2 regions of the Ensifer sp. ZNC0028 genome follow, and region 1 is predicted to be linked to the other one. Evidence: predicted binding sites of a transcription regulator. Region 1 holds the regulator's gene; the other holds the start of a gene.
The links. Region 1 encodes PhoB, which activates phosphate uptake and scavenging genes when phosphate is short. Its sites were predicted from a motif close to TGTCATNNANCTGTCAT; they were not measured.

Region 1 (5,123 bases):
ATCTTCCACCACGTGCTGCCGCTGGCGATGCCCGGCATCCTGACCGGCACCATCATCGGTCTTGCCCATGCGCTCGGCGAAACCGCGCCGCTGCTCCTGATCGGCATGGTTGCCTTCGTCGTCGATTTTCCCGGTTCGCCGATGGAACCGTCGACGGCGCTGCCGGTGCAGATCTACATGTGGGCCAACGAGGCGGAACGCGCCTTCGTCGAGCGCACCTCTGGCGCAATCATCATTCTTCTCATCTTCCTGGTCGTCATGAACCTTGGAGCCATTCTGTTGCGACGTCGCTTTGAGCGCCGCTGGTAGTGAGGTAATTACTATGAACATCATGTCAGAAGCAGCAGTCGAGAAGGCCCTGGATCAGAAAATGAACACCGTGCCCTACAAGATGATCGGCAAGGATGTGTCGGTCTATTACGGCGAGAAGCGCGCGCTTTTCGACGTCAACCTCAACATCCGCGAGAACACCGTCACGGCGCTGATCGGTCCTTCGGGTTGCGGCAAGTCGACCTTCCTGCGCACGCTGAACCGCATGAACGACACGATCGAGAACTGCCGCGTCACCGGCAAGATCACGCTCGACGAGGACGACATCTACGACCCGACGATCGACGTCGTCGAACTGCGCGCCCGCGTCGGCATGGTCTTCCAGAAGCCGAACCCGTTCCCGAAGTCGATCTACGACAACGTCGCCTACGGTCCGCGCATCCACGGACTTGCCCGCACCAAGGCCGACTTTGACGAGGTGGTCGAGACCAGCCTGCAGAAGGCCGGTCTGTGGAACGAGGTAAAGGATCGTCTGCAGGAGCCGGGCACTGGCCTTTCCGGTGGTCAGCAGCAGCGCCTCTGCATCGCCCGTGCCGTCGCCGTCAGCCCGGAAGTGATCCTGATGGACGAGCCCTGTTCGGCGCTCGACCCGATTGCGACCGCCAAGGTCGAGGAACTCATCCACGAACTGCGCACGAACTTCACGATTGTCATCGTGACCCATTCGATGCAGCAGGCCGCCCGCGTTTCGCAGCGCACCGCAATGTTCCACCTCGGCAATCTCGTCGAGGAGAACGACACCGACAAGATGTTCACCAATCCGGATGACCAGCGCACCCAGGATTACATCATGGGCCGCTTCGGCTGAGGCCGCATAAGGCTGCAACAGTAACTGCAAAGCGCCCGTAAGGATCGACGATCATGTCCATGCATATCATGTCCGCCTATGACGAAGAACTGAAGTACCTGACGCGCCGCATCTCGGAGATGGGCGGTCTCGCCGAGCAGATGGTCGCTGAATCCGTTCGCGCGCTGGTCAATTCCGACCTCGCTCTCGCGCAGAAGGTGATCTCGGACGACACCGTTCTCGACGACGCCGAGCGCCAGATCGGCGAGAAGGCGATCGTCACCATCGCCAAGCGCCAGCCGGTCGCCGCCGACCTGCGCGAGATCATGGGGTCGATCCGCATCGCCTCCGATCTGGAGCGCGTCGGCGATCTCGGCAAGAACACCGCCAAGCGCGTGATCGCGGTCGCCGGATCCGGCATTCCGCGCAAGCTCGCCCGCGGCCTGGAGCACCTGGCAGAGCTGGCTCTCGTCCAGCTCAAGGAAGTGCTCGACGTGTACGCCTCGCGCTCGCCGGAGAAGGCCAACAGCATCCGCGAGCGCGACGAGGAGATCGATGCGATCTACACCTCGCTGTTCCGCGAACTGCTGACCTACATGATGGAAGATCCGCGCAACATCACGCCCTGCACGCATCTTCTGTTCTGCGCCAAGAACATCGAGCGCATCGGCGACCACGCGACCAACATCGCCGAGACGATCTATTACATGGCGACGGGTGCCCAGCCGGAAGGCGAGCGCCCGAAGGATGACACCACGTCGACGCTGGGCTCGGTCAACGACTGAGCGCCGAGCGCGCCGTAAGCATGCATGCCCTTTGAAATCTGATCCGGTCGCGGCTTCGGTCGCGGCCCCGAATTCCTGTATCTGAAGCACGCGGTTTTCGCCCCGCCTTTGAAATTGGCGGACGTGCTCCAGATTTAGAGTGTCTGAGCGCCGGCCGGGCCGATGAGCCCAAGGGTCGCCCGCGGTAAGGAGACGTTACCTGATGTTGCCAAAAATCGCCGTAGTCGAAGACGAAGAGGCGCTGAGCGTTCTGCTGCGTTACAATCTGGAAGCCGAGGGCTTCGACGTCGACACGATCCTGAGGGGCGACGAGGCGGAGATCCGGCTTCAGGAGCGGCTGCCCGACCTGCTCATCCTCGACTGGATGCTGCCCGGTGTTTCCGGCATCGAGCTTTGCCGCCGGCTGCGCCAGCGCCCGGAGACGGAGCGCCTGCCGATCATCATGCTGACGGCGCGCGGCGAGGAAAGCGAGCGCGTCCGGGGGTTGGCGACCGGCGCCGACGACTATGTGGTCAAGCCATTCTCCACGCCGGAGCTGATGGCGCGCGTCAAGGCGATGCTGCGCCGGGCAAAGCCCGAGGTCCTGTCGACGCTGCTTCGCTGCGGCGACATCGAACTCGACCGCGAGACCCATCGCGTTCACCGCCGCAGCCGCGAAGTGCGCCTCGGCCCGACCGAGTTTCGTCTTCTGGAGTTCTTGATGTCCTCGCCGGGCCGCGTCTTCTCGCGCTCGCAGCTTCTGGATGGCGTCTGGGGCCATGACATCTATGTCGACGAACGCACCGTCGACGTGCATGTCGGTCGCCTGCGCAAGGCTCTGAATTTCTCGAACATGCCCGACGTCATCCGCACCGTTCGCGGCGCTGGCTATTCGCTCGAAAGCTGACAGATCCGGAAATCTCCAACAAAAAAGGGGCCGATCGGCCCCTTTTTTATTGATGCTGTCCGGCTTCTTAGCGGGCCCTGCGGCGCTCGCCCGACGGCTGGTAGGCCAGCCGCGCATGGAAGGTGCAGTAAGGCGACGATTCCGGGGAATCGTTGCCGCAGAAGTGAAACTCTTCCTTCAGCGGGTCGCCGATCGGCCACTTGCAGGTGCGCTCGGTGAGCTGGGTCAGCTCGAGGCGGCGCGACATCGGCACGACAACGTCGGTCCGGGTGCTGAAATCCTGCTCGGCAACGAGATCGACTTCGATTTCTTCCTTGAGAACGACAGCGCCGGCCGTGCGTGCAACCGGGCGGGCCGAAACGCGCGAAGCGTAGTTCGGCGCACGCGGTGCCGAGGTCGGGCGCTTCGGACGGGCCGCCGTCGTGGTGCTACCGCCGGCCTTGGCGCGACCTGGCAGGCTCAGGCGGTGAACCTTGCCGATGACAGCGTTACGGCTGACGCCGCCGAGCTGTGCCGCGATCTGGCTCGCGCTCAGGCCCTCGGACCAAAGCTTCTTCAGTTTCTCCACCCGCTCGTCAGTCCAGTTCATTTCTGCACTCTCCGTTCTCAGCGTTGGGGATGGCAGAATCCCTCACCGCACCCCGGCTGAACCCCGGGGTTGCAAACGCGATAACTCTTTTGGTGACTAGGTCCGCCGCATGCGTCTAGTAATTGAATGTTAACGTACTGACCGCTGGACTCTGTGGCAAGAGTCCCGGGAATCAGGCCGAATCGATTTCGTAGTTTTCCCCAACTTGCTCGGCCGGCGTTGCAATTTTGGCAAGCCCTCCCGGACGATTTTTCTGCTGCCAGGAATCGACCCTTCATGTTGCGCTGCAAGGCTTGGTTTTGTTGACATTGCAGCGCGAAATGGGAATAGTGCCTGCGCCGCCGAAAGGCGGCATTTTTGATTTTTATCGGCCCGCGTGAGGCGCGGGATCGATGTCGATCTGGAGTGAAGGAGAGCCTCGCATGACTGCAACAACGCCGCTTTACGATACCTACATGCGCGCGCCGTTGCGTTTCGAGCGAGGAGAGGGCGCCTGGCTGATCGCTGAAGACGGGACGCGTTATCTCGATTTCGGCGCCGGTGTTGCCGTGAATTCGCTTGGCCACGCGCATCCCCACCTCGTCGAAGCGCTGAAGGCGCAGGCCGACAAGGTTTGGCACCTGTCCAACCTCTATGAGATTGCGGGCCAGGAAAGCCTCGGTCGCCGGCTGACCGCAGTCACCTTTGCCGACAAGGTGTTCTTCACCAATTCCGGCGCAGAGGCGCTGGAATGCGCCATCAAGACGGCACGGCGTTACCACTTCTCCAAGGGTCACCCGGAGAAATTCCACGTCATCACCTTCGAGGGGGCTTTCCACGGCCGCACGATCGCGACGATCGCCGCCGGCGGTCAGCAGAAATACATCGAAGGTTTCGGTCCGAAAGCGCCGGGCTTCTACCAGGTCCCGTTCGGCGACATCGCTGCCGTCAAGAATGCGATCACCGAGGAAACCGCAGCGATCCTGATCGAGCCGATCCAGGGCGAGGGCGGTATCCGCCCGGCGACCAAGGAGTTCATGCAGGAACTGCGCGCGCTTTGCGACGAGTTCGGCCTGCTCCTGATCCTGGACGAGGTTCAGACCGGCGTCGGCCGTACCGGCAAGCTGTTTGCCTATGAATGGGCCGACATCCGCCCGGATATCATGGCGGTCGCCAAGGGCATCGGCGGGGGCTTCCCGTTCGGCGCGTGCCTGGCGACCGAGGAAGCCGCATCTGGCATGGTGGCGGGCACGCACGGCTCCACCTATGGCGGCAATCCGCTGGCCATGGCCGTCGGCAATGCCGTGCTCGACGTCGTTCTGGCCGACGGGTTCCTCACGCATGTGCGCGATGTCGCGCTGGTCTTCCGCCAGGGTCTTGCGTCGCTCAAGGACCGTTTCCCTGATGTCATCGAGGAGATCCGAGGCGACGGTCTGATGCTGGGCATCAAGGTGAAGGGCCCTTCGGCCGATCTGCTGAAGGAAATTCGCGCGGAGAAGCTTCTGGCTGTGCCGGCCGGCGAAAACGTACTGCGTTTGCTGCCGCCGCTGACGATCACGGCCGAGGAGGCCCGCGAGGGCCTGGCACGTATCGAACGCGCCGCCGAGGCGGTTCGCAAGGCAAGCGGCAACGCCGCGGCCTGAAGGTAGCGACCCAAGGCCGACTATGGCGCTAGAATGACCTTCGTGCGAGCACGTATATGGCGTGCCGCACCGGGGATCGATTTTTCAGACAGGAACCGAGTACGATGGCAGGCACCAGACATTT
Region 2 (5,123 bases), on a different contig from region 1:
AGGTTGGCTTCGCTCGTAAGGCTGCTGTCCGGCATGACGCGCTGGCGCAGCGCTTCCGAGATCGCGGCATCGCCGTGCATTTCGCCGTCGACCTCGAGGTCGGGCGCAAGTTCCCGCACGAGCTGCAGCGCCGTGCGCATCTTGGTGGCGCTCTCCGAATCGCGCGAACCGAAATTCGAATGCGAGACAAGGGCTGCGCGCGGGGTGATGCCGAAGCGGCGGATTTCCTGTGCCGCCATGACCGTCGTCTGGGCGATCTCTTCGGCGCTCGGGCAGTAGCTCACATAGGTGTCGGTGAAGAAGGTCGCGCCGCGCTGCGAGATCAGCAGGCTCAACGCCGAGAAATCGAGCACGCCGTCGCGCTTGCCGATGATCTGTGAGACGTCGCGCAGGTGCTTGCTGTAGCGTCCTTCGACGCCGCAGATCAGCGCATCCGCTTCGCCGCGCTTGACGGCGAGCGCACCGATAACGGTCGTGTTGGTGCGCACGATCGTGCGGGCCGCTTCCGGGATGACGCCGAGGCGGCCGACGAGAGCGAAGTAGTCCTCGACATAGTCACGGTAACGCGGGTCGCCTTCGGGGTTGACCACTTCGAAATCGACATCCGGGCGGATGCGCAGGCCATAGCGGCGCAGGCGCGTCTCGATGATCTGCGGGCGGCCGATCAGGATCGGGCGGGCGGTGCCTTCTTCGAGCAGCACCTGGGCGGCGCGCAGCACGCGCTCGTCTTCGCCTTCGGCAAAGATCACGCGGTTCTTCTGGGCGTTCTTGGCGGCGGCAAAGACTGGCTTCATAATGAAGCCCGAGCGGAAGACGAAGCGGTTCAGCTTGTCGAGATAGGCGTCATAGTCCTGGATCGGACGGGTTGCGACGCCGCTTTCCTCGGCGGCCTTGGCAACCGCCGGCGCGATGCGCAGGATCAGGCGCTGGTCGAACGGCGAGGGGATCAGGTAGTCCGGGCCGAAGACCGGAGTCTCGCCGGAATAGGCGCGGGCGGCAACGTCGGAGGGCTCTTCGCGCGCAAGGCCGGCGATGGCGCGCACGGCCGCCATCTTCATTTCTTCGTTGATCGTGCTTGCGCCGCAGTCGAGCGCGCCGCGGAAGATATGCGGGAAGCAGAGGACGTTGTTGACCTGGTTCGGGAAGTCCGAGCGGCCGGTGCAGATCATCGCGTCCGGACGGGCCTGGCGGGCGGCTTCCGGCATGATTTCCGGCGTCGGGTTGGCGAGCGCCATGATCAGCGGCTTTTTGGCCATCTGTGCCAGAAGTTCCGGCTTCAGGACGCCGGCCGCCGAGAGGCCGAGGAAGACGTCGGCGCCGCCGATGCTGTCGGCGAGCACGCGGTTGCTGCTGTCCTGCTCGTAGACGGACTTCCATTCGTCCATCAGCACCTCGCGACCCTTGTAGACGAGGCCTTCGAGGTCATGCACCCAGATGTTTTCGCGCTTGGCGCCGAGCGTCACGAGAAGGTTGAGGCAGGCAAGTGCGGCGGCACCCGCGCCCGAGGTGACGATCTTGGCGGTCGCGATGTCTTTGCCGGCAAGTTCGAGGCCGTTGAGGATGGCAGCGGCGACGATGATCGCCGTTCCGTGCTGGTCGTCGTGGAAGACCGGGATCTGCATCTTTTCGCGCAGGCGGCGTTCGACCTCGAAACATTCCGGTGCCTTGATGTCTTCAAGGTTGATGCCGCCGAAGGTCGGCTCCAGCGCCGAAATCACGTCGACCATGCGCTCGATGCTCGACGCATCGATTTCGATGTCGAAGACGTCGATGCCGGCGAATTTCTTGAAGAGAACCGCCTTGCCTTCCATGACCGGCTTCGATGCCAGCGGGCCGATATTGCCAAGGCCGAGCACGGCCGTGCCGTTGGAAATGACCGCAACCAGGTTGGCGCGGGCGGTAAAATCGGCTGCCTGTTCCGGGTTGTCGCGGATGGCGATGCAAGGGGCGGCAACGCCAGGCGAATAGGCCAGCGCCAGGTCGCGCTGGTTGCCGAGCGGCTTGGTGGGCTGGATTTCGAGCTTTCCCGGGCGGGGATAACGGTGGAAGAAAAGGGCCTGCTGGTCGATGTCGCCGCTGGCCGGACCGGTATGGGATTTCGTCTTGTCGCCCGTATTCATGCTCTCACATTCCTCATTCGTGGTCGTGCCTTTTGGCATGAATTCGAAGCGAGGTACAGTTTTGCAGTGCTGATTTCGGCGGCAGACCGGCAACGCAATGTTGATGTCATCTTCTTGAAACACGAGTCTGGTTTCACGAAGGCACGAAGCGTAACCAGAGACGAGGCTGGCATGATGGCGGCGCAGCAAGACAACTCCGTACGAAAGCTCAGGACGTTGTTCATCTCGGACGTCCATCTCGGCTCCAAGGCGGCCAAGACCGACTATCTGCTCGACTTCCTGCGGCATCATGAAGCGGAGACGATCGTTCTGGTCGGCGACATCGTCGACGGATGGCGGCTGAAGCGCAGCTGGTACTGGCCGCAGAATTGCAACGACGTGGTGCAGAAGCTCCTGCGCAAGGCGCGCAAGGGCACCCGCATCGTCTATATCCCCGGCAATCACGACGAGTTCCTGCGCGACTTTCCAGGCGTGCATTTCGGCGGTATCGAGGTGGCGCAGCGCTACATGCACGAGGGGGCCGACGGCCGTAAGTACCTCGTGCTGCACGGCGACGAATTCGATGTCGTCGTGCGCAATGCCCGCGTGCTCGCCTATCTCGGTGACTGGGCCTACGACACGGCGATCGCCATCAATATCGGCCTTGCGGCGGTCCGCAGGCGTCTCGGCATGCCCTACTGGTCGTTCTCGTCCTGGGCGAAGCTCCAGGTCAAGCACGCCGTCAACTTCATCGGCGAGTTCCAGAAGGTGGTCGCCGAAGAGGCGCGCCGCCACGATGCGCAGGGCGTGATCTGTGGTCACATCCACCATGCCGTGATCGAGGAGATCGGCGACATCCGCTACATCAACACCGGCGACTGGGTGGAAAGCTGCACGGCGATTGCCGAGCACCACGACGGCACGATGGAACTGATCACCTGGCACCAGATGCGCGGCGGCGCCAGCGAAGGCGAAGCATCCGGCGAAGCGGACAAGCTGCTTGCCCAACTGCTGACCCAGCGCGCGGCCTGATCTTCGCGCCGCGCCGAAAGTCGTGTCGCGAAAACTAGGTTATGGCGAGGCGCGCCCGGCTCGTGCTAGAGAGTGGGCACAGCCATCAGGTCAGACGATGATTCCCTCCCAAGCGCCCGCCTATGTGGGCCCTCCGCCGCGCCATTTTGCGCTTCGCATTGCTTTGCTCTTCTGTGCGCCGCTGATCGTCAACGGCTTCGCGATGCCGTATTTCCCGATGTGGCTGAGCACGCTGTCGATGAGCGACTTCGAGATCGGCGTCGTCCTAGCGCTGCCGATGTTCGTGCGCGTCATCACCGCGCCCATCGCCGGCGTCATCGCCGATCGGCTCGGCGAGCGGGCGATCGTGCTGATCTGGTCCGGTTTTCTGTCGCTCGCAACGGCGCTGGTGCTGTTCTACTTCCGTGAGTTCTGGCCGGTGCTGGTCATCTATACGCTGCAGTCGGCCGTCTATTCGCCCTATGTGCCGATCGTCGAGGCGATCGCTCTGTCAGGCGTGCGGCGCTGGGGCTTCGACTACGCACATATGCGGCTCTGGGGCTCGGTCGCCTTCATCGGTGCGACGATGCTCGGCGGCTGGATGGTCGGCATTTTCGGCAGCGACATGGTGCTTCCGGCGATGGCGATCGGCTTTGGCCTGACGATCGTCATGGCCTATGCCGCGCCACGGGTCGGCAAACCGCGGCGGCCGTCACCGATCACGGCCTTGACCGAGCCACCGCCGAAATCGCTCCGGCAACTTGACCTGCAACTGCTCCTGATCGGCGTGACGCTGGTCAACGCCAGCCACGCGATGCTCTTCGCCTTCTCGGCGATCTACTGGCAGCACATCGGCTACAGCGGTACCGAGATCGGCCTGCTCTGGAGCGCGGGCGTGGCGGCCGAGGTGACGATGTTCGTCTTCGCCAAGGCGATCAGCCGCCGTTTCAGTGTCTGGGTGATGATCCTGTCCGGCTGTTTTCTCGCCGTGGTGCGCTGGATCATCTTCCCGATGGATCTTGGCTTCAGCGGCTATTTCATCCTGCAGTGCTTCCACGCCTTCACCTATGCGATCATGCACACCGGCATGCAGCACAAGTTGGTCGAGCGGGTGGTGGAATCACAGGAAGCGTCGGCCCAGGGGCTCTACTTCTTCTATACCGGCATCTTCACGGCGATCTTCACGTTCCTGTCCGGCTATTTCTACAACTGGTACGGGGTCAACGGCTTCTATTCCATGTCGGTCGTCGCCTTTGCCGGCTGCTGCTTTGCCGTCACCGCCTGGTATCTTCAGCCCCAGAGGCGCGGCTCCGGCGGGAAGACGAGCGACGCCTCGTAGCGCAGGCCAGGCTCACGATCTTTGGCAAGCAGCAGCGGTCCGTCGAGATCGACGAAATCCGCGCCCTGGGCCACCAGGATGGCCGGAGCCATGGCCAGCGAACTGCCGACCATGCAACCGACCATGACCTTGAGCCCGAGCGCATCTGCCTGCGCGCGCATGCGCAGCGCCTCGGTCAGCCCTCCGGTCTTGTCGAGCTTGATGTTGACCGCATCGTAGCGGCCGACGAGGGCTGCGAGGTCCTCGGTCGAATGCACGCTTTCATCGGCGCAGATTGGAACGGGGCGGGCGACCGTTGCCAGCGCCTCGTCTCGTCCGGCCGGAAGCGGCTGCTCGATCAGGTCGATCCGTTCCTCGGCGCAGAGCGCGAAGTGATAGGCGAGGGTCTCGGGCGTCCAGCCTTCGTTGGCGTCGAGGATGATGCGGCTTTCGGGTGCACCGGCGCGCACCGCACGGATCCGGGCGGCATCATCGGCCGTTCCGACCTTGACCTTGAGGAGCGCGCGGTGGGCGTACTTAGCCGCCTGTTGGCGCATCGCGTCGGGTTCGGCAAGCGAGAGCGTATAGGCCGTCGTCAATGCTTCCGGTGAAGAAATGCCGGCAAGAACATGGGCCGGTTGGTTTTTCTGCTTTGCTTCCAGATCCCACAGGGCGCAATCGACGGCGTTGCGGGC

Region 2: a site for PhoB is predicted at 2,225-2,241, ahead of L981_RS27250 (UDP-2,3-diacylglucosamine diphosphatase). Genes of this name have one in related genera too.

The regions. Positions count from the first base shown of each region.
Region 1 is NZ_JTLA01000105.1:7,263-12,385, forward strand. Features, by position in the region: gene pstA (phosphate ABC transporter permease PstA) at 1-309, shown strand, start outside; gene pstB (phosphate ABC transporter ATP-binding protein PstB) at 323-1,138, shown strand; gene phoU (phosphate signaling complex protein PhoU) at 1,189-1,902, shown strand; gene phoB (phosphate regulon transcriptional regulator PhoB) at 2,105-2,788, shown strand; gene L981_RS24360 (GcrA family cell cycle regulator) at 2,856-3,377, opposite strand; gene L981_RS24365 (aspartate aminotransferase family protein) at 3,800-4,999, shown strand; gene argF (ornithine carbamoyltransferase) at 5,104-5,123, shown strand, end outside.
Region 2 is NZ_JTLA01000125.1:11,122-16,244, reverse strand. Features, by position in the region: gene L981_RS27255 (NADP-dependent malic enzyme) at 1-2,120, opposite strand, end outside; gene L981_RS27250 (UDP-2,3-diacylglucosamine diphosphatase) at 2,292-3,131, shown strand; gene L981_RS27245 (MFS transporter) at 3,229-4,449, shown strand; gene dgcA (N-acetyl-D-Glu racemase DgcA) at 4,401-5,123, opposite strand, start outside.